Regions from separate parts of the Agrobacterium sp. 16-172Ci genome, predicted to be linked through region 1. Evidence: predicted binding sites of a transcription regulator. Region 1 holds the regulator's gene; each other region holds the start of a gene.
What was found. The regulator PhoB, encoded in region 1, activates phosphate uptake and scavenging genes when phosphate is short. The targets are predictions, from matches to a motif close to TGTCATNNANCTGTCAT.
Positions count from the first base shown of each region.

Region 2: the regulator PhoB is predicted to act here: its motif matches at 3,022-3,038, upstream of ACQZ40_RS00365 (DUF1045 domain-containing protein).
Region 3: the regulator PhoB is predicted to act here: its motif matches at 3,406-3,422, upstream of ACQZ40_RS06905 (YdcH family protein).
Region 4: the regulator PhoB is predicted to act here: its motif matches at 2,781-2,797, upstream of ACQZ40_RS24875 (LTA synthase family protein).

Region 1 covers NZ_JBNWBW010000001.1:409,489-415,070, forward strand. Annotated here, with positions in the region: gene pstA (phosphate ABC transporter permease PstA) at 1-408, shown strand, start outside; gene pstB (phosphate ABC transporter ATP-binding protein PstB) at 423-1,238, shown strand; gene phoU (phosphate signaling complex protein PhoU) at 1,335-2,060, shown strand; gene phoB (phosphate regulon transcriptional regulator PhoB) at 2,091-2,774, shown strand; gene ACQZ40_RS02090 (GcrA family cell cycle regulator) at 3,155-3,688, opposite strand; gene ACQZ40_RS02095 (aspartate aminotransferase family protein) at 4,120-5,319, shown strand; gene argF (ornithine carbamoyltransferase) at 5,377-5,582, shown strand, end outside.
Region 2 covers NZ_JBNWBW010000001.1:74,740-80,321, forward strand. Annotated here, with positions in the region: gene ACQZ40_RS00350 (AraC family transcriptional regulator ligand-binding domain-containing protein) at 1-414, opposite strand, end outside; gene phnN (phosphonate metabolism protein/1,5-bisphosphokinase (PRPP-forming) PhnN) at 502-1,101, opposite strand; gene ACQZ40_RS00360 (alpha-D-ribose 1-methylphosphonate 5-triphosphate diphosphatase) at 1,098-2,234, opposite strand; gene ACQZ40_RS00365 (DUF1045 domain-containing protein) at 2,231-2,929, opposite strand; gene phnE (phosphonate ABC transporter, permease protein PhnE) at 3,202-4,551, opposite strand; gene phnE (phosphonate ABC transporter, permease protein PhnE) at 4,551-5,537, opposite strand.
Region 3 covers NZ_JBNWBW010000004.1:96,698-102,279, forward strand. Annotated here, with positions in the region: gene ACQZ40_RS06875 (hypothetical protein) at 1-402, opposite strand, end outside; gene ACQZ40_RS06880 (hypothetical protein) at 449-1,066, opposite strand; gene ykgO (type B 50S ribosomal protein L36) at 1,168-1,293, opposite strand; gene ACQZ40_RS06890 (5-(carboxyamino)imidazole ribonucleotide synthase) at 1,441-2,517, opposite strand; gene purE (5-(carboxyamino)imidazole ribonucleotide mutase) at 2,529-3,029, opposite strand; gene ACQZ40_RS06900 (YdcH family protein) at 3,045-3,248, opposite strand; gene ACQZ40_RS06905 (YdcH family protein) at 3,483-3,659, shown strand; gene ACQZ40_RS06910 (sulfite exporter TauE/SafE family protein) at 3,763-4,527, opposite strand; gene ACQZ40_RS06915 (thiamine phosphate synthase) at 4,632-5,285, shown strand; gene ACQZ40_RS06920 (tetratricopeptide repeat protein) at 5,294-5,582, shown strand, end outside.
Region 4 covers NZ_JBNWBW010000043.1:13,769-19,350, forward strand. Annotated here, with positions in the region: gene ACQZ40_RS24860 (TolB family protein) at 1-142, opposite strand, end outside; gene ACQZ40_RS24865 (glyoxalase superfamily protein) at 334-711, shown strand; gene ACQZ40_RS24870 (NAD+ synthase) at 954-2,633, opposite strand; gene ACQZ40_RS24875 (LTA synthase family protein) at 2,856-4,796, shown strand; gene ACQZ40_RS24880 (DUF1003 domain-containing protein) at 4,914-5,447, shown strand.

The DNA.
Region 1 (5,582 bases):
CTGCCGACGATCATCATCGCGACGCGCGCTGCCCTGAAAGCCGTGCCGCCGTCTATCCGCGCCGCCGCCCTTGGCCTCGGCGCTTCCAAGATGCAGACGATCTTCCACCATGTGCTGCCGCTCGCCATGCCCGGCATTCTGACCGGCACCATCATCGGTCTCGCCCATGCGCTGGGCGAAACGGCGCCGCTGCTCTTGATCGGCATGGTGGCATTCGTTGCGAATTATCCGACAACGCCGATGGATCCGTCCACGGCCCTGCCGGTGCAGATTTACATGTGGGCGAACGAAGCCGAGCGCGCCTTTGTCGAAAGGACATCCGGCGCTATCATCATCCTGCTTTTGTTCCTCATCGTCATGAATGTTGGCGCAATCCTGTTGCGTCGCCGCTTCGAACGGCGCTGGTAGAGGGAGCTTGAGCAATGAACATGTTGTCGGAAGCAGCAGTTGAAAAGGCGCTGGACAAGAAAATGAATGAAGTCTCATACAAGATGATCGGCAAGGACGTTTCGGTTTATTACGGCGAAAAGCGCGCGCTTTACGACGTGAACCTCAACGTTCGGGAAAATACGGTGACCGCGCTTATCGGCCCGTCCGGCTGCGGCAAATCCACCTTCCTGCGTACCCTGAACCGTATGAACGACACGATCGACGGTTGCCGGGTCACCGGCAAGATCACGCTCGACACCGACGATATCTACGATCAGGCGATTGACGTCGTGGAATTGCGCGCCCGCGTCGGCATGGTGTTCCAGAAACCGAACCCCTTCCCGAAGTCGATCTATGAAAACATTTCCTACGGTCCGCGCATCCATGGTCTCGCCCGCAATAAGGCGGATATGGACCAGATCGTCGAGCAGAGCCTGCAGAAGGCGGGTCTCTGGAACGAGGTTAAGGATCGTCTGCACGAATCCGGCACCGGTCTTTCCGGCGGTCAGCAGCAGCGTCTGTGCATCGCACGCGCCGTTGCCGTCAGCCCGGAAGTGATCCTGATGGACGAGCCCTGCTCGGCTCTCGACCCGATCGCGACCGCAAAGGTCGAAGAATTGATCCACGAGCTGCGCACCAATTACACCATCGTCATCGTCACGCACTCCATGCAGCAGGCGGCGCGTGTTTCCCAGCGCACGGCCATGTTCCATCTTGGTCATCTTGTCGAGGAAAACGAAACCGACAAGATGTTCACCAATCCGGACGACCAGCGCACGCAGGATTACATCATGGGCCGCTTCGGCTGATCCCGGCCGGCGCTTTATCGAAACCGAACAAGACTGGTGCTTCTGCCGTGCCCGCTTCCGGGTACGCGCATGCAGGCCAAGCCGGAGGACTAGACCATGACACAGACAACGACCCATTCGCATATTCTGTCGGCCTATGACGACGAACTGAAATTCCTTACGCGTCGTATCGCCGAAATGGGCGGTCTTGCGGAGCAGATGTGCGCCGACGCCGTGCGCGCGCTCGTCAATTCCGATGCCGCGCTCGCCCAGAAGGTCATTTCCGACGATGCGATCCTCGACCACGCCGAGCGCGAGATCGGCGACAAGGCCATCGTCACCATCGCCAAACGCCAGCCGATGGCGGCAGACCTTCGCGAGATCATCGGCACCCTGCGTATTGCAGCTGACCTTGAACGCGTCGGCGACCTTGGCAAAAACACAGCCAAGCGCGTCATCGCGGTTGCCGGCACCGGCGTGCCGCGCAAGCTCGCCCGTGGCATCGAACACCTGTCGGAACTGGCGCTGGTGCAGCTCAAGGAAGTGCTGGACGTCTATTCCACGCGTTCCGCCGAGAAGGCCAATGCCATTCGCGAGCGCGACGAAGAAATCGACGCCATGTACACGTCGCTCTTCCGTGAGCTTCTGACCTACATGATGGAAGATCCGCGCAACATCACCACCTGCACGCATCTTCTGTTCTGCGCCAAGAACATCGAGCGTATCGGCGACCACGCCACCAATATCGCCGAAACGATCTATTACATGACCACCGGCAGCCAGCCGGAAGGCGAGCGTCCGAAGGACGACAGTTCCAACACGCTCGGTTCGGTGACCGAGTAACAGACAGGCAGCGGCTTGCGGAGTTAGTATATGGTGCCCAAGATTGCAGTTGTGGAAGATGAGGAAGCGCTGAGCGTCCTGCTTCGTTACAATCTCGAGGCTGAGGGATATGACGTCGACACGATACCCCGTGGAGACGAGGCAGAAATCAGGCTGCAGGAACGTATTCCGGACCTCCTTATCCTGGATTGGATGCTTCCCGGCGTTTCCGGTATCGAACTTTGCCGTCGGCTCAGGATGCGGCCGGAAACCGAGCGCCTGCCCATCATCATGCTGACGGCGCGCGGCGAGGAAAGCGAAAGGGTTCGCGGCCTCGCCACCGGCGCCGACGATTATGTCGTCAAGCCGTTCTCGACACCGGAACTCATGGCCCGCGTCAAGGCGATGCTGCGCCGCGCCCGCCCGGAGGTTCTGTCTTCGGTGCTGAAATGCGGCGATATCGAACTGGATCGCGAGACCCATCGCGTTCACCGCAAGAGCCGCGAAGTGCGCCTCGGCCCGACGGAGTTCCGCCTGCTGGAATTCCTGATGACCTCTCCCGGCCGGGTGTTTTCCCGCTCGCAATTGCTGGATGGTGTGTGGGGTCACGATATCTATGTGGATGAGCGCACCGTCGACGTGCATGTCGGACGTCTGCGCAAGGCGCTCAATTTTTCGCATATGCAGGATGTCATCCGCACCGTGCGCGGCGCCGGATATTCAATGGAAGCCTGAGAAAACCGAAACCGATGGTTTCACTCGGGATAAATTCCCTAAAAATCAGAAGGCCCGAGACCGGAACGGTGTCGGGCCTTTCGATTTTGAACCTTCCGCACATGCGTATCCTTGTTCTTTTGAGCGATAGAAGGTCTGCTGAAAGCCGGATTGCGCGGTGAAACCTGTCGGGAGGAAGGGCGCGGCACGTCGCCGATAAATTCCGAGCATTTGCCGCAAGGGGCCCATCGCGGTTTTACATCCGGAGAATGCGCAAGAACAGGGATGGGGAGCGCCTCTTAGACAGCGTGCGCTCTGTTCCAGAACCACCTTGGATTCCGCCACAAAAAAACGGGCCCGAAGGCCCGTAGTTTTTGAGTGTCGAATGCGTGCCGCAACACTCAAGCCTTGCGACGCTCGCTTACCGGCTGGTAGGCAAGCTTTGCATGGAACTTGCAATAGGGCGAAGATTCCAGTGCTTCACAACCGCAGAAATGGAAATCATCCTTCAGCGGATCGCCGACCGGCCACTTGCAGGTGCGCTCCGTCAGTTCCGTCAGCGTCAGGCGGCGGGAGATCGGCGTAACGACATTTTTGGAGGGAACGTAATCGAGAACTTCGGCGGTCTCGATATCGATCTCCTCGTGCAGCGCCGTTGCCGCGCTCGAGCGGTTCAACGCGCGTGCAGGTGCTGCGCTGACGCGGGTCGCAAAATTCGCCGCGCGCGGGGCAGGGGCGGCAGTGCGCTTGGGCGCGGAACGCGCCGAAGTAACCGGGCCGCCGGCCTTCACGCGTCCCGGCAGGTTGAGGCGATGGACCTTGCCGATGACGGCATTGCGGCTGACGCCGCCCAGCTGCGCTGCTATCTGGCTGGCGCTAAGCCCCTCGGACCACAATTTCTTGAGTTTTTCGACCCGTTCGTCTGTCCAGTTCATGCCGCTTCTCCGCTCGTCGCGTATAATGTCGGCAGAATCCCTCTCCGCCTCGCGGGCGTGCCGCGAGCGTGGTTTCTGCCTGATTTTTGGTGACTAGTTCCGCCGCAATGCAGTCTAGTAATTAGCGATTAACCTAGTGCCACGCAGACTCCGTGGCAAGAGTCGCGGGAATCATCTCGAATCGATTTTCCGGTTTTCCCCAACTTGCTGGCGAGTTGAGTCTGAAAGGCAACACCTTGGGCCTCATTCGCCGCCACCTACTAGGGCTTGAGAACCCCGGGAAACGCGGACTTTTGTTGACATCGGCAGGCGAAGTGACAATAGTGCCCCTGCCGCCGCGAGGCGGCATTTTTGATTTTCAGGCAAGGGATAACCCCGAAAGCCTATTGACAACCGTCTGACAGCGCATCCGCGCAAGGAGTGATACAGCCATGGCCGAAGCCGCCGCGCCATTGTTCGATACGTTTGCAAGAGCCCCCCTGCGCTTCGAGCGAGGCGAGGGCGTCTGGCTGTTCACGGAAAGCGGCGAACGATATCTGGATTTTGCAGCCGGCGTCGCGGTCAACTCGCTGGGCCACGCCCATCCGCACCTCGTGGAGGCGATCAAGACCCAGGCCGAGAAGGTCTGGCACGTCTCGAACCTTTATGAAGTGCCGGGCCAGGAAAAGCTTGCAAAGCGCCTGACGGAAGCGACATTCGCAGACAAGGTCTTCTTCACCAATTCCGGCGCAGAAGCGCTGGAATGCGCGATCAAGACCGCGCGCCGTTATCATTATTCCAAGGGGCATCCGGAAAAGTTCCGGATTATCACTTTCGAAGGCGCCTTCCATGGCCGCACGCTGGCGACGATTGCCGCCGGCGGCCAGCAGAAATATCTCGAAGGTTTCGGCCCCAAGGTCGAAGGTTTCGATCAGGTGCCCTTCGGTGACGTCGATGCGCTGAAAGCCGCCATCACGGCCGAGACGGCCGCGCTTCTGATCGAGCCCATTCAGGGCGAGGGTGGCATTCGCGCACCAGCCAAGGAATTCCTGCAGCTGCTGCGGTCGCTTTGCGATGAGCATGGCATGCTGCTGATTTTTGATGAGGTCCAGACCGGCGTTGGCCGTACGGGCAAGCTCTTTGCCTATGAGCAGACGGGCGTTGCACCGGATATCATGGCGGTTGCCAAGGGTATCGGCGGCGGTTTCCCGCTCGGCGCCTGCCTTGCGACGGCGGATGCCGCTTCCGGCATGACGGCGGGCGTGCATGGCACCACCTATGGCGGCAACCCGCTGGCCATGGCTGTCGGCAACGCCGTGCTCGATGTCGTCCTCTCCGAGGGCTTTCTGGAAAAGGTTCGTGATGTCGCGCTGGTCTTCCGCCAGGGCCTTGCTTCGCTGAAGGATCGTTATCCTGACGTTATCGAGGAAATCCGTGGCGAAGGCCTGCTTCTCGGCATCAAGGCCAAGGTTCCATCGGGCGAGCTGTTGCAGGCCATGCGCGCCGAGCATCTGCTGGGTGTGCCGGCGGGAGACAACGTCATCCGTCTCCTGCCGCCGCTCGTCACCACGGCGGAAGAGGCCCGCGAGGGTCTGTCACGCGTGGAAGCGGCCGCCGCTTCCCTGACAGCGAAACAGGCAAAAATCGCCTGAGGAAACAATAAAGGGCGGGCCTCTTCCCCGAGGCTCGCGAGCATGGGACAGTTTGAAATGGCTTCACCTAAACATTTTCTTGACCTGTCGGCCGTCAGCTCGCAGGACCTGCGGGCAATTCTCGACGATGCCCGCGCACGCAAGGCGGCCACAAAGGCCGGAACGGCGGAAAAGCCGCTTGCCGGCAAGATGCTGGCAATGATCTTCGAAAAGCCTTCCACCCGCACCCGCGTCTCCTTCGATGTCGGCATGCGTCAGCTCGG
Region 2 (5,582 bases), 330 kb from region 1:
AATAACCGGCGCGAAGGACCATGACAGGGTTACCTGCGTGGCATCCGTTACCATGGTGAAATTGCTGTTATTGGTGGCGTAATAAACATGGTCCTGAAGAAAACGCAGGAACGCCCTTACCGTCGGTGCGCTGATCAGCCCATATCCGAACGCGCCGGATGCACCCGCTGGAAAGGTGGAGGCGCATTGCAGACCGAAGACGTCGTCGCCGGAAATCAGTGCACAGGTTTCGAGCAGCCGGGAAAATCTATCGAGGCTTATGCGTTCCGTCAGGCTGCTGAATATGGCTGGATCAATGTCCAGAGCCTTGCAGATCGGTGCGATATCGATGCCCCGTGACCGGGCATAATTGCTGACGCCGGCAGCCAGACCGGCCACCACACTTATCTCGTCGCTGACCCTTTTCTCGGGCATCCCTCGCCTTGGCGTACCATGTTTGGAAATTGTCGCCTGATGGTAAGCCTTGAGAAAGCGTTTGTCGAGCAGCCCGGCTTCGGAATATTAAGTGCGACCGATGTCTGCGCTTTGCTTGAGCACCTGCATGATGGCTTTGCCGGCATCTTCGATAGCGCCGCTATTATCGACGGTCGTGACGTCGAAGTCTCCAGCGACTGTCAACGAGCTGCGTTCCAGCCGCCGGAGAATATCGTCCCGGCTTTCCCGCCCGCGCTGCTCAAGGCGCATTGCCAAAACCTCCGGCCGAGCGACGATGTTCACGACCTTGAGACGGGAAAAGGCGGTGCCGAAATGCGGCAGGGCGGAACGCGAACCGTTGGCGATGACCACGTCTCCCGCATTGAGGTGACGATAGACCGCGGCCGGGATGCCATATTTCAGCCCATGCGCCTGCCAGGACACCGCGAAGGCGCCCGCATCTTCCAGTCGGTTGAACTCGTGCATCGAAACGGCATCGTGGTTTTCACCCCCCGCATCGCCGCTGCGGGTAATGACGCGGCGGGTGAAGTGAAAGCCCGGCCGTCCGCACAATCGCGCTGCGGCATAGTCCATCAGTGTGTCCTTGCCGGCCCCGCTCGGGCCGACAATCACGATCATCGTGCCGGGCGATGCCGCGCGCCGGCTATCCTGCCCATCGTCGGTCATGCCACGCGCTTGCCCTGACGCCAGACGGAACGGGCGACCGGCACACCATCCTCGCGGTGAACCCGGACCAGATCGGCCCGCAATCCCGTCGCGATACGACCGCGATCGAGAAGGCCGACGGTGCGCGCCGGGGTGGCGGTGACCATGCGCAGCGCCTCCGGCAGGCTGATGGCTTCTACCTGATCGGCGAGCAGGAATGGCGCGAAGAGCAGGCTGAAGGGCACATAGTCGGAAGAAAGAACATCCAGCACGCCGATCTCGGCGAGGTCGCGGGCGGCGATGTTGCCGGAGTGGGACTTGCCGCGAACGATGTTCGGCGCACCCATCAGCACGCTCATGCCGGCGCTGTGCGAGGCTTTTGCGGCTTCGACGCTGGTGGGGAATTCCGCCAGTTTCACGCCGTGGCCGATAGCCTCGCCGACATGCGCTTCGGTGGCGTCGTCATGGCTTGCGACGGTGATGCCGCGCTCGGCGCAGCGGGCGGCCAGATAATCGCGGTGCTTGGCGGAATATTCCGCCGACGCCGCCTGCCGACGCCGCACGAACTCGGCGAAAGCCTCGTCGCTCAGCCCACGCTTCTTCTGGTAGTAGAAGATATATTGATCCATCGACTGGAACTGGCGCTGCCCCGGGGAGTGGTCCATCAGGGAAATCAGCCGCACGCGCGGATCGGTTTCGAAGTCTTCGAAATGGTCCAGCACATCCGAGGAGGCGACTTCACAGCGCAGATGCAGCAGGTGATCCGAACGAAGGCGGTTCTGATCTGCCGCGGCCTCGATGGCGTCAGCCATTTCGCGCATTTCACCCTTCTTGAAGCCGCCGTCCTCATCCGAGCCGAGCCGCAGGCAGTCGAATACGGTGGTAATGCCGGAGGCGGCCACCTGGGCGTCATGGGCCTGAATGGCGGCGATCTTGTCCCAGATCACGCCGGGGCGCGGCGAATAATGCTGCTCAAGATGGTCGGTATGCAGTTCCACCAGACCCGGGATCAAATAATCGCCTTCCAGGTCTTCGCCGGTTTTGGAAGCACCTTCGCTGATATCGGCGATCTTGCCGTCACGGATCAGGACAGAGCCCAGAATAATATCGTCTTCCAGAACGATACGGGCATTGGAAAGGGCGTGCTCGGTCATGGGTTCGCATCTTTCTTTGGTGGCTGGCCAAGGGGGTGCCAGCTATGAACGGTAAAGGGCGCCCCGCGCGTTTCTTCAATGAACAAGGCGAGGCCGGAAATGCTGAGAGGTCGATCGGTGAATTCGGAAAACCGCGCCGAAAGCACCTTGTGCATGGCGGGCTGCTCGCTCTCGTCGATGCGGCCGGTCAGTGTCATATGAAAACGGAAATCATCCATGACATGCGGATAACCCCAGAGCGACAGATTCTGCCGCTGGCTCTCCGTCAGCATCTGTGGCCGCCGACGGGCAATATCGGTCTCCGACAGAGGCGCGCGAAACCGGTCGAAATGATCGACGATCTCGGCGGCAAAATCCTGCAGTGGCTGATAGGTGCGGTCCGGGACCAGTGCGAAAAAGGGCCCGAGCGCACCGACGATGACACGTGGAATTTCGAAGGTGGACTGGCTGGCCGCGAAATCTTCGAAGGCCGTGAGCAGCTCCGCTTCGCTGTATTTTTCGGCAAGCTCGAAAGGAGCCTTCAGGGTCGCGTGGAAACCGTAACGGCGCGGCTCCTCCGTGATCTCGGCATAGTCGTCGTGGTCGTCATGCAGCGTGCCGGAAAATGCGTTGCGGCCCAGCCAGCGTGACGCTGCCTCAGTCAGCGGGTGATCTTTAGCCGGAGAAAAATAGATGGCATAGCGCACGGCAAGCACTCTTCAGTGTCATGGGAGACCAGGGATGAGAAGCTATTTGGCGTGACTCGCCAGCTTCCCGCAAGGTCAGGAGTGCGAGGTAATTGGTTTCCGTGACAGAATGATGATGCCGAAGGAAAAAAGCGCATTGGAAATGCGGTAACCCTTCCGAATGTGCTGAAGACACAGGCGGACATGATGACGGGATGGGGCCGGCATAAATCGGGACAGCGCGAGTGTCTGGCGAAGATGACGAACATCGTTACGACGTTCGCCATTTCATTCCCTCAGACCTAGTGTTGTGTTTTGCCGATCAGGCGTGAACGCAGCGAATTGGAGATGTGGTCGAACAGGAAAACGACGAGGAGGATAAGCAGGACCATATAGGCGACCTTGTCCCAGTCGGCATTGGTGCCCATCGCTTCCAGCAGTTTCAGACCGATGCCGCCCGCGCCCACCGCGCCGATGATGGTGGCGGAGCGGGTATTGCTTTCCCAGAAATAGAGTGACTGCGAAATGAAGACCGGCAGGACCTGCGGCAGCACACCGAAGCGGTTGACCGCAATCGGGGAAGCGCCAACAGATTTGACACCCTCGCGCTGCTTGTCGTCGACATTTTCCAGCGCCTCGGCATAGACCTTGCCGAGCGCTCCGGTGTCGGTAAAGAAGATCGCGGCAATGCCGGGGATCGGTCCGGGGCCGAAGCTGCGGGTGAAGAACAGCGCCCAGATCAGCATGTCGATGGAACGCAGGAAGTCGAATAGCCGCTTCATGCCCCAGTTCGCAGCCTTGTTGGCGGTGATGTTGCGCGCGGCGATGAAGGCGAGCGGCAGGGCGACGAGCGTGCCGAACAGCGTGCCCACAAAGGCCATGACCAGCGTCTGCATCAGCTTGGAAAGAATATCGGCATGTTGCCAGACGCTGTTGTCGAGGAAATCATCCACCATGTGGCCGATATTGGAGCGCTCGGGATCGAGCCTTTCTCCCCACAGCGCGAGAGCGGCGAGTTCGCCATAGCCCTTGCCCCAGAATTCCGATTTGGTGTCGAACAGGAAATTCGCCCATCCGAGGAACCGACGCTGGACATAGACCTGACTGGTGCGGATTTCCGCCTGTCCGGCAAAACCAAAATGCACGAGAACCTTGTTGCCGTCCTGCTGGATTTCCTGCGGCACGTCGTCGGATGCCCGGGCCTGTTCTCCATTGATGATGACGGGATAATTCTTGCCGTCGACATAGACATCCACCCGGGTCGGGGTCACGTCGAGGCGGTTTTCCATGCCCGCATAAACGACGCTGTAGCCGCCACCCGGCAGGGGCTGCAGCCAGTCGATCTTTGCATCGACCGGATATTGCCCGCGGCTGGACCATTGCGGCTCAACCTTGCCGTCTTCGAAACGCAGGCGCGGCTGGGCACGCCAGGAATACCAGTCCTGAATATAGCTCGAGGCACGATCCCACCGGCCCTGCATGAAGGCCGGGCCGACATTGAAGAAGAAAAAGCAGCCGATGAGATAGACGGTGACGGCGAGAAGGCCGACGAGCAGACCATATCGCTGCATGAAACCGCGATTGAACACGTGCGGATGCGCGGCCGTCAATCTCTCGCGGTCGGCGGTGTTGAGAATGAAGCTGGACGACATCAGGCCGCTCCCCGTCCGAATTCGAAGGATTGATGACCGATCAGCCTGCGGCGCAGCCAGCCGGAAAACTGGTCGACGGCGATGATGGTGATCAGCAGAAGGATGATGATGGCATAGGTCTTCGACGCATGATCGTTACCGATCGACAGGCGGAAGACCTCGCCGATACCGCCGCCGCCCACGGCACCGATGATGGTGGAGGCGCGCACGTTGATTTCGGCGCGCAGCAGCGCGTAAGAGACGAAATTGGGCAGAACTTGCGGCACGATGGCGAAGCGCACTCGTTCCAGCCAGTTGGCGCCGGCGGCGCGCAAGCCTTCATCCGGCTTCATGTCGGCATTTTCCACCACTTCGAAGAACAGCTTGCCCAGAGCGCCGATCGTGTGGACTGAAATCGCGATGATCGCGGCGATCGGGCCGATCGACAGGATGGCGGTGAGCAACCCGGCGACGACGATTTCCGGAAAGGCGCGCAGGACTTCCATGACCCGGCGCACCACCCAGCGCACGAGGCCGGCACCGACGAGATTTGTGGAGGCAAAAAAGCACAGCACGAAGGCAAAACTGGTGCCGATGATTGTCGAAACCATCGCGATGTTGAGCGTGATGATCAGCTGATAGATGAAATGCGGGATGTAGAAGCTGTCAGTGATGTAAACACGATCCGCAACGTAATTATATTTCAGCGAACCGTCCGCATAGGGCGACGGCAGGTCGAACATCGCCCGGAAAATTTCAAGCGGGCTGTCCGGCACGAAGGTTTTCATGAAGTCGAAGAAATAGGGCAGGCGCTCGAAGAATTTACCAGAATTGGCCGCGTTGGCAAAATTCAGGGAAGCGGCGAGGATGACGAGGAAGATCACAAGCGAAATAACGGTATAGATCCGTCTTGTCGCAAGCTGCTGTTGATAATGACGCATGACCGTCTGGGACGATGCGCTCAATCCCTTGGAGGAGAGGGTGCCATGATGCAGTGTGGTCGCCATGCCGCTTTTCCTTTATTGGCAAAAGCGGCGGCGCCGCAAGGCACC
Region 3 (5,582 bases), on a different contig from region 1:
GGTCACTTCGGATGTGGCGCGTTCCGTCGTGAGAGTACGAAACAAATTGCGCTTCTCTTCGTCCGAAACGTGGAATACCAGTTTGTGCGCAAACCTATTCCGTAAGTTATTGACGGCCCTTAGAACATTGCCGAATTCATCACGAAAATATCCCAGCGCCTGACATAGGCTGAGCTTCTCAGCGAACGATCTGTGGCCGTTGAAATATGAGGCGGGATGATCGAGATGCGTGTTCAAAACTTCAGTGACGATGTGATCCAGATAGATATGGGCGACGATGAGTTTCCCCCAATCCTCAGTCACGGAAATTCGATCTATGAACTCGCTTATATCGAAACTCGGATTGTCTCCGATGGAGTTTAAAAGACTTTCGGCTGCTTTAAATTCATTCTGCTCTGCCAAAATAAAGCCCTGCTAAGTCCAATAAATAAAATCAGTGGTATCGAATTCAGCCGCGCGTGCCGGCCAGCTTTTCCGAAAGGTCGACGGCCTCCTTGCGGGCGTCGTTGTCGGCGGGGTAGAGCGCCAGATAACGTTCCCACGCCTTCAGCGCCAGCTCGTCGCGGCCCGAGGCTTCGAGGATATTGGCGAGGCTTGCCAGCGCCGGGAAATAGCGCGGCTCCCTTTCCAGTGTCAGGTTAATATCCGCCATCGCCTTGCGGGTGTCGCCATCGGCAAAATGCACCATGGCGCGGCGATAGGGCGCCTGCACATAGTCCGGATCGAGCAGAATGACCTGGTCGAGAAAATCGTAAGCGGCGGCGTTGCGCTTTTCGTCTGCGGCTTCGCCCGCCCATTGCATCAGCAGGTTGACCGTTGCGCTGCCGGAATCATTCCATTCGGAGGCGATCTGGTTGGCGATGCTGCGCGCCTTGACCGCATTCCGTTCTTTTTTCAGCGATGCGAAAAGCGTGTCGATCGTCTTGGCGGGTGAAGGTGAGTCCGCGACAGCAGGCGGTTGCCCGTCTGCCGCGTGGGCAATGGCAGCCATTCCCGAAAGCGGGAGGCTTGAAAACAGGAAGCCCTGGGCGAGGATGATAGCCGTGCAAAAACGATTTGGGCGCATGGGTTAAAGCTTAACCCGACTGCGCCCAATATCAAATGCAAACTTCTGCTCTGTCAACAAAGTGATCCGCGAGCTTGATCGCGAACCGCAGTCGCAGTCAATCAGCCCTGACGAGCCTTGAAGCGCGGGTTCTGCTTGTTGATGATGTAGACGCGGCCCTTGCGGCGAACCAGGCGGTTATCGCGATGACGGGCCTTAAGCGCTTTAAGCGAATTCTTGATCTTCATTTTACTGGTCCGCAGTTTTGCACGGTTTCTGCCGTGCTTATTCAAACAATCAAAAGCGCGCAACGGGGCGCGCTCTTTTCGGTTGGCAGGCAGATACCCGTTTGAGCCCTGCCTGTCAACACTTGCCCGTGTCTTTGCCTTAAAAGACTAGGCTTTTCCTGTGCGCAAAAGCTCGGTCACATGGCCCATCTTGCGGCCCGGCCGTGCTTCCGTCTTGCCGTAGAGATGCACGAGACAGTCTTTTTTCGACAGCCATGCCGGTACATCGTCGATGTCGTCGCCGATGAGGTTGGTCATGACGCAATCCGAATGGCGATCCGTGCTGCCGGGAGTAAGGCCCGATACGGCCCGGATATGCTGTTCGAATTGCGAGATTACGCAGGCCGCCTCCGTCCAGTGGCCGGTATTGTGAACGCGCGGCGCCATTTCATTGGCGACCAGCGAACCATCCGGCAGGACGAAGAATTCGATGCCGGTGACACCGACATAATCCAGCGCAGCCAGAAGCTTTTCCGCCGATTGCACGGCAACTTCCCTCGCGGCGTCGGAAAGTGCGGCCGGAACGCTGGACGTGTGTAGAATGCCGTTCAGATGAACGTTCTCGGCCGGATCATAGCAGGTAACGGTTCCATCCAGGAAACGGGCGGCGATGATCGAAATTTCCCGCTCGAAGGAGATGAAGCTCTCGAGAATCAGCGGCACGCCGCCGAGCGCCGCAAAAGCGCCTGCGAGGTCTTCCCCACCGCGGAAAAGACGCTGGCCCTTGCCGTCATAACCCATGCGACGGGTTTTCAGAACGCCCTTGCCACCGAAGGCGGCCAATGCGGCCTCCAGCTCTTCCTGGCTGTCCACAGCACGGAAATCAGCAGTCGGGATACCGCAGCCATTGAGGAAGCGCTTTTCCGTCAACCGGTCCTGCGAGGCGCTGAGCGCTTTCGGAGGCGGATAGACGGGAACGGAGAGGCTGAGCTTTTCGGCGGCCGCAACAGGCACGTTCTCGAATTCGTAGGTCACGACATCGCAACGGCTTGCGAGTTCCGCAAGCGCGTTTTCGTCGTCATATTCCGCCACGATCTGCTCGTTGCAGGCCTGCGCAGCCGGACAATCGGCCTGCGGTTCGAGTACGATGGTACGGTGGTTGAGGCGGGCTGCGGCCATCGCCAGCATACGCCCGAGCTGCCCGCCACCGATGATGCCGATGGTCAGGTTGGTCGTCTTTGCCATCACTTTTGTCGTCACTGGGTGCTGTCCATTGGATATTCCGCGACAGCCGCCGACTGGCGCGCACGCCAGGCATCCAGCCGGTCGGCGAGGTCGTCGTCGCTCAGCGCCAGAACCGCGGCGGCAAGAAGGGCCGCATTGATCGCGCCTGCCTTGCCGATGGCGAGCGTGCCAACCGGAATGCCGGCGGGCATCTGCACGATGGAATAGAGGCTGTCCTGACCGGACATGGTCTTGGACTGCACCGGAACGCCGAAGACCGGAAGCGGCGTCATCGAGGCCGTCATGCCCGGCAGGTGGGCAGCACCGCCCGCACCGGCGATGATGACCTTGAAGCCTTCGTCCTTCGCGCTATTGGCGAAGTCATAAAGCCGGTCCGGGGTGCGGTGGGCGGAAATGATGCGGGCTTCGTATTCGATGTCAAGCGCATCCAGCGTATCGGCGGCGTTCTTCATGGTCTCCCAGTCGGACTGGCTGCCCATGATGATGGCGACGGGGGGCGTTTCTGCTGTCACGTAATGTCTCCGGGCTCAGGCGATGATATCGGGAATGACCTGGTCTTCGAGCTGGGTCATCTTGTCCTTGACGGCCAGCTTCTTCTTTTTCATGCGCTGTATTCTCAGCGCATCGCAGCTGGTCTGGATCATCGCGTTGATCGCCGCGTCATAATCCTCATGCTCCTGGCGCAGCCGCGCCAGCGTGAGCCTGATGTCCGCCTGGTCCTGATCGGGCATCTCGTCATCCCCATTTTATGCCAGCCGGATCGGCTCCGGCGCGTCTGTGATCGTTCACGAGCCTCTATCATCAAATCGCGGTAACGGGAAGTTATCCCTTGCGACCAAATTGCCCACTTATTGCCTTCATTTCGCCTTCGACAAGCGGCGCGATCCGTGTCACATTGCCGTCGTAAACCTGAAACTCCAGCGATGGAGAGCTGGAGGTAGGTTCAAAAAGGAAGGACGTGCCGCATGACCATTCAGGCTCATATTGCATCGCTCGAAAAGAAACACGGTGCTCTGGAGGAGGAGCTCGAAAGTATTCTTGCTTCCCCGTCGTCTGACGATAGAGAGATCGCGGACCTTAAACGTCGAAAACTGCGCCTGAAGGATGAACTGCAGAGGCTCAAGGCCTCGACAAGACATTGATTTATGCCAGACCGTCGGCCCTCGATGAATGAGGGGTCGACGGTCTGAGCCTTTCGAGCTCTGGCGGCGAAAACCTGCTGCCAGAGCTTTTTTATTGTCGGATTTAGAACGGCAGCCCGTCCCACAGCAGTTTAAGCGCCGCAATCAGCGCCATGGCATACATGAGTGGGTAAAACACGGCCGGTTTCAGATATTTCACCACCCTGGCGCCGGCAAGCGTCGCCAGCATCGCCACCGGCAGCAGGCTTGCCGATGTCTTGAGGTTGGTGGCGTCCAGTGCGCCGAGCGCGAAATAGGGAATGAGCTTGATCGCATTCATGATGGCGAAGAAACGCACGCTCATGCCGGTATAGGTCTTTGGATCGAGCTTCAGCGGCAGAACATAGATTTGGAAGGGCGGACCGCCCGCGTGCGCCACGAAACTCGCATAACCCGACAGGCTGGACCAGAGGGTTGCAGCAGCGGGTCTTTGTGGCTTGGCCGGAATTTCCTGGCCTTTGCGGCTTTTGAAGCTCTCATAGAAGTAACGCAGTACGAACAGGATCGTGACAGAGGCGACGACGAGACGCATGGCGTCCGCGGAAATGAGGCTCGAGGTCGCCCAGCCGAGCGCGATACCGGCGATTGCGCCCGGCAGCATGATGAGGAGCGTTTCCCGGTGGTTGTAGTGCCGCCAGGCAAAAAGCGCCACGATATCCATGACGATCAGGATCGGCAGGAAGATGGCCGCCGCCTGCACGGGCGATACGGCAAGCGCCATCAGCGGCACGCCCATAAGGGCCAGAGCACCGCCCAGCCCGCCCTTGGAAAGGCCGACGAGCACGACTGCGGGGATGGCGACGAGATAAAAATGAAAATCGGTGAGCATGGATGGACAGTTGATCCTTTCGCCGGTCCGGTTTATCGGATTTGTCATATGAAAACGAGTGCAGATTGCGCGGTAAGCGTCTTCTGTCTGAAATGGACGAACCGATGACCCTAGTTGAAGATCGTTGCCGCCTTGTCCTGATCGTTCCGCAATCGGACGACGCGCAAAAGCAGGCGACAGAGGTGGAAGATGCATTGCGGGGCGGCGATGTCGCTTCCGTCATCATTCCGCAATATGGTCTGGATGACGCCGCTTTCCAGAAACGCGCCGAACTGATCGTGCCGCTTGTCCAGAAGGCAGGTGCGGCAGCGCTCATCGCCGGCGACAGCCGCGTTGCCGGTCGCGTGAAGGCGGATGGCCTGCATGTGGTTGGCAATGGCGAGGCGCTTGCCGAGGCAGTGGAAAAATTCACGCCGAAGCTCATCGTCGGCGGCGGCAATGCGGATGACCGTCACAAGGCGCTGGAGCAGGGCGAGGCCAATCCGGATTATGTGTTTTTCGGCAAGCTCGAAGGCGACATCAAGCCGGAAGCGCACCCCAAAAACCTGGCGCTCGGCGAGTGGTGGGCCTCGATGATCGAAATCCCGGCCATCGTCATGGGTGGTACCGATGTGTCCTCTGTGGTGGCCGTGGCCGAAACCGGTGTGGAGTTCGTGGCGATGCGCAGCGGCGTTTTCGATAACGCCACCGGCGCCGCCCAGGCCGTTTCTGAAATCAACGCCCTGCTTGACGAAAAAGCGCCACGGTTTGACGGTTGATACAGGCGATGATCATGCGCTCGGTTCACCTCTGCCTTTCCGTTTCGCTGTTGGCGCTCGCTTTCGGCGCGCCGGCGGGTGTCGCTTTTGCCCAGTCCGGGCCGCAGAGCGAAAGCAATGCGCTGTCCCGCCAGCTGGAAAATGAGGCTCAGCCGACCCGTCAGGGCCGGGTGCAATCCGAAGAGCAGAAGGACTTGCAGCCGTCGGCAGGCGTGAATGTCTATCAGCGCATGGGCGCGGAATTGCCGGCGCTGCCGCCTGAAAAGGAATTCAAGGGCCGGGTGGACGAAGCTTACG
Region 4 (5,582 bases), on a different contig from region 1:
GGCGGTAAAGCAGACCTTCGCTGTTCAGCAGCAGATATTTTCCATCCGGCGACCAGTTCGGCGCTTCGAAGAGATCAGGCGTCTGCCACACCACCCGCATCTGCCGGGTGCGGATGTTGAAGATTTCGATGGAGCTGCGCATTCTGCCTCCCGGGCGTGTCCGTGTGTCGTTCAAAGCGCCCGGCAATGCAGACATTCCGTTTGCATCCACCATCGCCTCGATTATGATCCTAGGGCGGCAGGCACCGTCCTGCAAATTCAAACCGGAAAAAACGCCAGCGCTCCGGCACCGTCCGTGACCCTTGCCGTTTCTCCTAAAACCGAGGTTCCGCGATGAATACCATCGCCGATCACGGCATCCGCTTCGGCCGGATCGCCGCAATGCTTCCTGTCAAAAATATCGAAAAAGCCCATGACTTTTATGTCGGTGTGCTGGGCTTCACAAAAACCTTCGAAAACGGCACTCCCGTCGGCTTCATGATCCTCAAACAGGGCAATGCCGAATTGCACTTGACATTGCAGCCCACACATAAGGCAGCGCCCTTCAACGTGGCGCATATGATGGTGAGCGATGTCGATGCGCTTCACGCACTTTGCAAGAGTGAGGGCTTGCGCATCATCAAGGGCCTGCAGGACAAGGATTACGGCCTACGCGCCTTTGTGTTTGAGGACCCGGATGGCAACCGCATCGATGTGGGGCAGGCTATTTAAGACAAGTGAACGGCGCGGGGTTTTCTCCGCGCCGCTTGTTTAATGTTGTGGAACGAGCGCATGCCCCTTGTTTCTTCTCCCCGCCGGGGAGAAGTCCGCGGTAGCGGGATGAGGGGGCAAGGGTAGTGAGTTACGGCAACGTTGCCCCCTCATCCGACCCTTCGGGCCACCTTCTCCCCGGCGGGGAGAAGAAACGAGCGGCAACGCCGGGCAAAACATCCGCTACCAGCGTCTTCCTTCAATCACCGATCCCGAAACCGGTTGGTGATCGGATAACGCCTGTCACGCCCAAAGTTCTTCTTGGTGATCTTCACCCCCGGGGCCGATTGCCGGCGCTTGTATTCGGCGAGATAGAGCAGATGCTCCACCCGGTGCACGGTCGCCACATCATGACCGCGCGCCAGAATTTCCTCGACCGACATTTCCTTCTCGACAAGGCATTCCAGAATATCGTCCAGCACCGGATAGGGCGGCAGCGAATCCTGGTCGGTCTGGTTGGGGCGCAATTCGGCCGACGGGGCCTTGGAAATGATATTGGCCGGGATCACTTCGCCGGAAGGGCCGAGCGCGCCCGGCGGCACATGGGCGTTGCGCCAGCTGGAAATGGCATAGACCTGCATCTTGTAGAGGTCCTTGATGGGGTTGAAACCGCCATTCATGTCGCCGTAGAGCGTGGCATAACCCACCGACATTTCCGACTTGTTGCCCGTCGTCACCACCATGGAGCCGAACTTGTTCGAGACGGCCATCAAAATCGTGCCACGCGTGCGGCTCTGCAGGTTTTCCTCGGTAATGCCCTCTTCCGTGCCTTCGAAGAGATCGGAAAGCGCCGAGAGGAATCCTTCCACCGGCTCGACGATCGGCACGATGTCGTAACGGCAGCCCAGCGCCTTGGCGCAATCGGCCGCATCCTTCAGCGATTCTTCCGAAGTATAACGGTAAGGCAGCATGATGCAGCGCACCCGCTCCTCGCCCAGCGCATCGACGGCAAGGGCGGCACAGATCGCCGAATCGATGCCGCCGGAAAGGCCGAGAACCACGCTCTTGAAGCCGTTCTTGTTGACGTAATCACGGAAGCCCAGCATGCAGGCGCGGTAATCCGCCTCCTCGCCTTCGGGAATCTTCGAGAAAGGTCCGCTGTCGCAATGCCAGCCGTCTGCCGTGCGTTTCCAGTCGGTGACGGCAAGTGTGGCCTCGAACTGGCTCATCTGGAAGGCAAGCGTCTTATCGGCATTGAAGCCGAAGCTTGCACCGTCGAACACCAGCTCATCCTGCCCGCCCAGCTGGTTGGCGAAGACGAGAGGCAGGCCGCTTTCGATAACCTGCCGCAGCGCCACCTGATGCCGCACATCCAGCTTGCCGCGATAATAGGGCGAACCGTTCGGCACCAGCAGGATTTCCGCCCCGCTTTCGGCCAGCGTCTCGCAGACACCCATATCGTTCCAGATTTCCTCGCAGATCGGAATACCGATCCTGACCCCACGGAAATTATAGGGACCGGAAATCGATCCTTCGGAGAAAACGCGTTTTTCGTCGAATTCGCCGTAATTGGGCAGGTCGATCTTGTCGCGCAGCGCGATGATCTTGCCGCCATCCAGAAGCGCCACGGAATTGTGCCGGCCCGCCTCACCCTGTCGCGGAAAACCGATAACGACGCCCGGCCCGCCATCGGCAGTTTCCGCCGCCAGCTCTTCCACGGCTTTCAGGCATGCTTTCAGGAAAGCTGGCTTCAGCACCAGATCTTCCGGCGGATAGCCTGATATGAACAGCTCGGTCAGAAGCAGAAGATCGGCGCCCTGCGTCGCCGCATCGACCCTTGCCTCGCGCGCCTTGGCGAGATTGCCCGCCACGTCGCCAACGGTGGGATTGAATTGCCCGACGGCAATCCGGAGATGGTTCTCTATATCGTGTCTGTCGCTCATGGCTTTTCAATACCGCGCCCGTGGCCGCTCCGCAACGCGGCAATTGCATGGCGACGCCCGTTACGCTTCGGCCGCGCGCGTTCACGCTAAGGTTATCGCCGCACCGGCCAGACTCTTCAAAGTTCATGTCGCGTTCATCGCGCTTATGTGACAGTTACATGACACTTTTGCGACACCCGATTCACCTCCCCGGATCGGCCGTGCCGCCTGCAATACCGGAGTATGGGTTTGAGAGATTCGGCGCCAAAAACAACGGCTTCCGAAAAGGCTGGTTTTGTCTTTTCGCCTGCATGGACAAGGAGCCTTTCCAAGCTTTCGGGCATCGCCTATCCGCTTGCCAATCTGACAGTCGCGTCCGTCGTGCTGGTTGTGGCGCTGGAGTGGATCGCCCGCGGTTCGCTCACCGATGTCGGCGCTTTCCTCACCTCCTCCGCCCGCCCCGGCATGACCACCATTGCCGCCGTGCTTGCCCTTCTCGTGGCGCTGGATGCCCTTCTTGGCAGGCGTTACCTGTCGCTGATCGCGCTTGCGCCGCTCTGCGCGCTGACGGGGCTGATTTCGGCACAGAAACAGACCTATCTTTCCGATCCGCTTTATCCCTCCGACCTGCTGTTCGGCCGGCAGATCCTCGAGCTTCTGCCGACCATGCTGAAGGCCCAGCCGATGACGGCAGCCCTCGTCGCCCTCGGCATCTGCGCCACGATTGCGGCACTTACGGGCCTCTGGCTGCTGGCGCGCCGCCACTCACCGGGCTTGAGCTTGCGCGAACGCGCCGCCGGTCTCGCGATGGCGCTGCCGCTTCTTGCGGGTCTCGCCTCGCTTATGGACTATTCGCATTATTCCTGGGTGCGCGATCGCCTCAACATCATTCCAATGATGTGGGATCAGCAGGAAAATTACCGCCATAACGGCTTCCTGATGGCCTTTGCCTTCAATATTCCGATGGCCAATGTCTCGGCGCCGCAGGGTTACGGCGAAAACACCATTGCCGACCTGACCTCCGAGCCCGCCGCCTTCGCCCCCAACAAGGGCGATTACCCCGATGTCATCATGCTGATGAGCGAATCGCTGTGGGATCCGACGCGGCTGGAAAATGTGAGCCTCTCCGCCGATCCCATGCCGACGATCCGCGCCAAACAGTCCGGCAACGTCTTTTCCCCGGAATTCGGCGGCATGACGGCGAATGTGGAATTCGAGGCACTGACCGGCTTTTCCAACGCCTTCCTGCCCTATGGCAGCATTCCCTATCAGCAATATATCCGCCGCCCGGTGCCCTCGCTCGCCAGCTTCTTCCGTGGCGAAGGTTATTCCGCCATCGCCATGCACCCCTTCCAGGAATGGTTCTGGAACCGCAAGCAGGTCTACAGGAATTTCGGCTTCGAGGAATTCCGCTCCGAAGAGACGCTGCCAACCATGGAAAAACGCGGCAACTTCGCCTCCGACGATGCGCTGATGGACGAGATCATGGCGACGGCCGAAAAGGCGCAGAACCCGCTCTTCCTCTTCGCCGTCACCCTTCAGGGACATGGTCCCTACGAGGCGACCCGTTACGCCGAAAACACCATCGGCGTCGAAGGCGATCTATCCGCCTCGGCCTCGCAGGCGCTCGCCACCTATTCGCAAGGGGTGGCGGAAGCTGACGAAGCGCTGCTGAAACTGATGCGCTGGGCGAAGAAGCGCGACCGTGAAACCATCGTCGTCCTCTTCGGCGACCATCTGCCGCCGCTCGGCCAGACCTTCGTGGAAAGCGGCTACATGCCGGGCATGGTGGCCAGCCGCCGCGCGCCGCTGGAGGTGATGAAGAAGGAACACGAGACGCCGCTCGTCGTCTGGTCCTCAAAGAAGGGCGTGCGCAAGAATATCGGCACCATCAGCCCGGCGCTTTTGCCCTATCACGTGCTGAAGACGGCGGGCTTCTCCGATCCCTTCTATACCGGCACGCTTGGCGACGTGCAGCAGGCCTTTTCCGTCATCGACCGGCATATGCTGGTGACGACCGACGGCAAGGCCCTGCCCGACTGGTCAATTGCCCCGAACGCCGTTCCCGACGTGGTGCGCGACTACCGCCTGCTGCAATTCGACATGATGTTCGGCCAGCAATATGGCCGCGAACGCTTCTTCCCCGGTTTCAACTGGCTGCACGAAGGCGCGCCCTCGGTCTGATGTTTTTCGGCGGGGACGCCTGAACCGCATGGCGGTGGAAATCGTTTGAATTCCACCGCCATGCGGGTTTATCTCGGGATAACATCCGCATCGCCCCATCAGAACCGGAGACACACCGTGTCAGATATCTCCGACTATATCGTTTCGCATTTCAAGCGTTCCTCTCGCGAAATCGGCGAAGTGGAGCGGCGCATTCTGGAACTGTCGCACCAGAAGAAACTGATTTCGCGCGACACCAATGCGGAATTTTCCGCTGGCGCGAGTTTCGGCGACAGGCTGGCCGACAATATCGCCAAGGTCGGCGGTTCCTGGGGTTTTATCCTCGGTTTCTGCTTTTTCCTGATCTTCTGGGCCGTCATCAACACCATCATCCTGACGACCGGCGCCTTCGATCCCTACCCCTTCATCTTCCTCAACCTGCTGCTTTCCATGCTGGCGGCCATTCAGGCGCCGATCATCATGATGTCGCAGAACCGCCAGGCCGCCCGCGACCGTTTCGAGGCCGCCAAGGATTATGAGGTGAACCTGAAGGCCGAGCTTGAGGTTCTTTCCCTGCATGAAAAGATCGATGTGAAAGTGCTGGCTGAACTGGCCGCGCTCCGTCAGGACCTTGCGGCACTTCACCGCCATGTCACCCGGAAGGAAGACTGACGCCGCTTACCCCCCTCTGCCCTGCCGGGCATCTCCCCCTCAAGGGGGGAGATCGACTCGCGGGCAGGTTTCGCCCATCTCTACATTTGCGAATGAACTGGTGGTCGCGCCTCCTGCCGATCTCCCCCCTTGAGG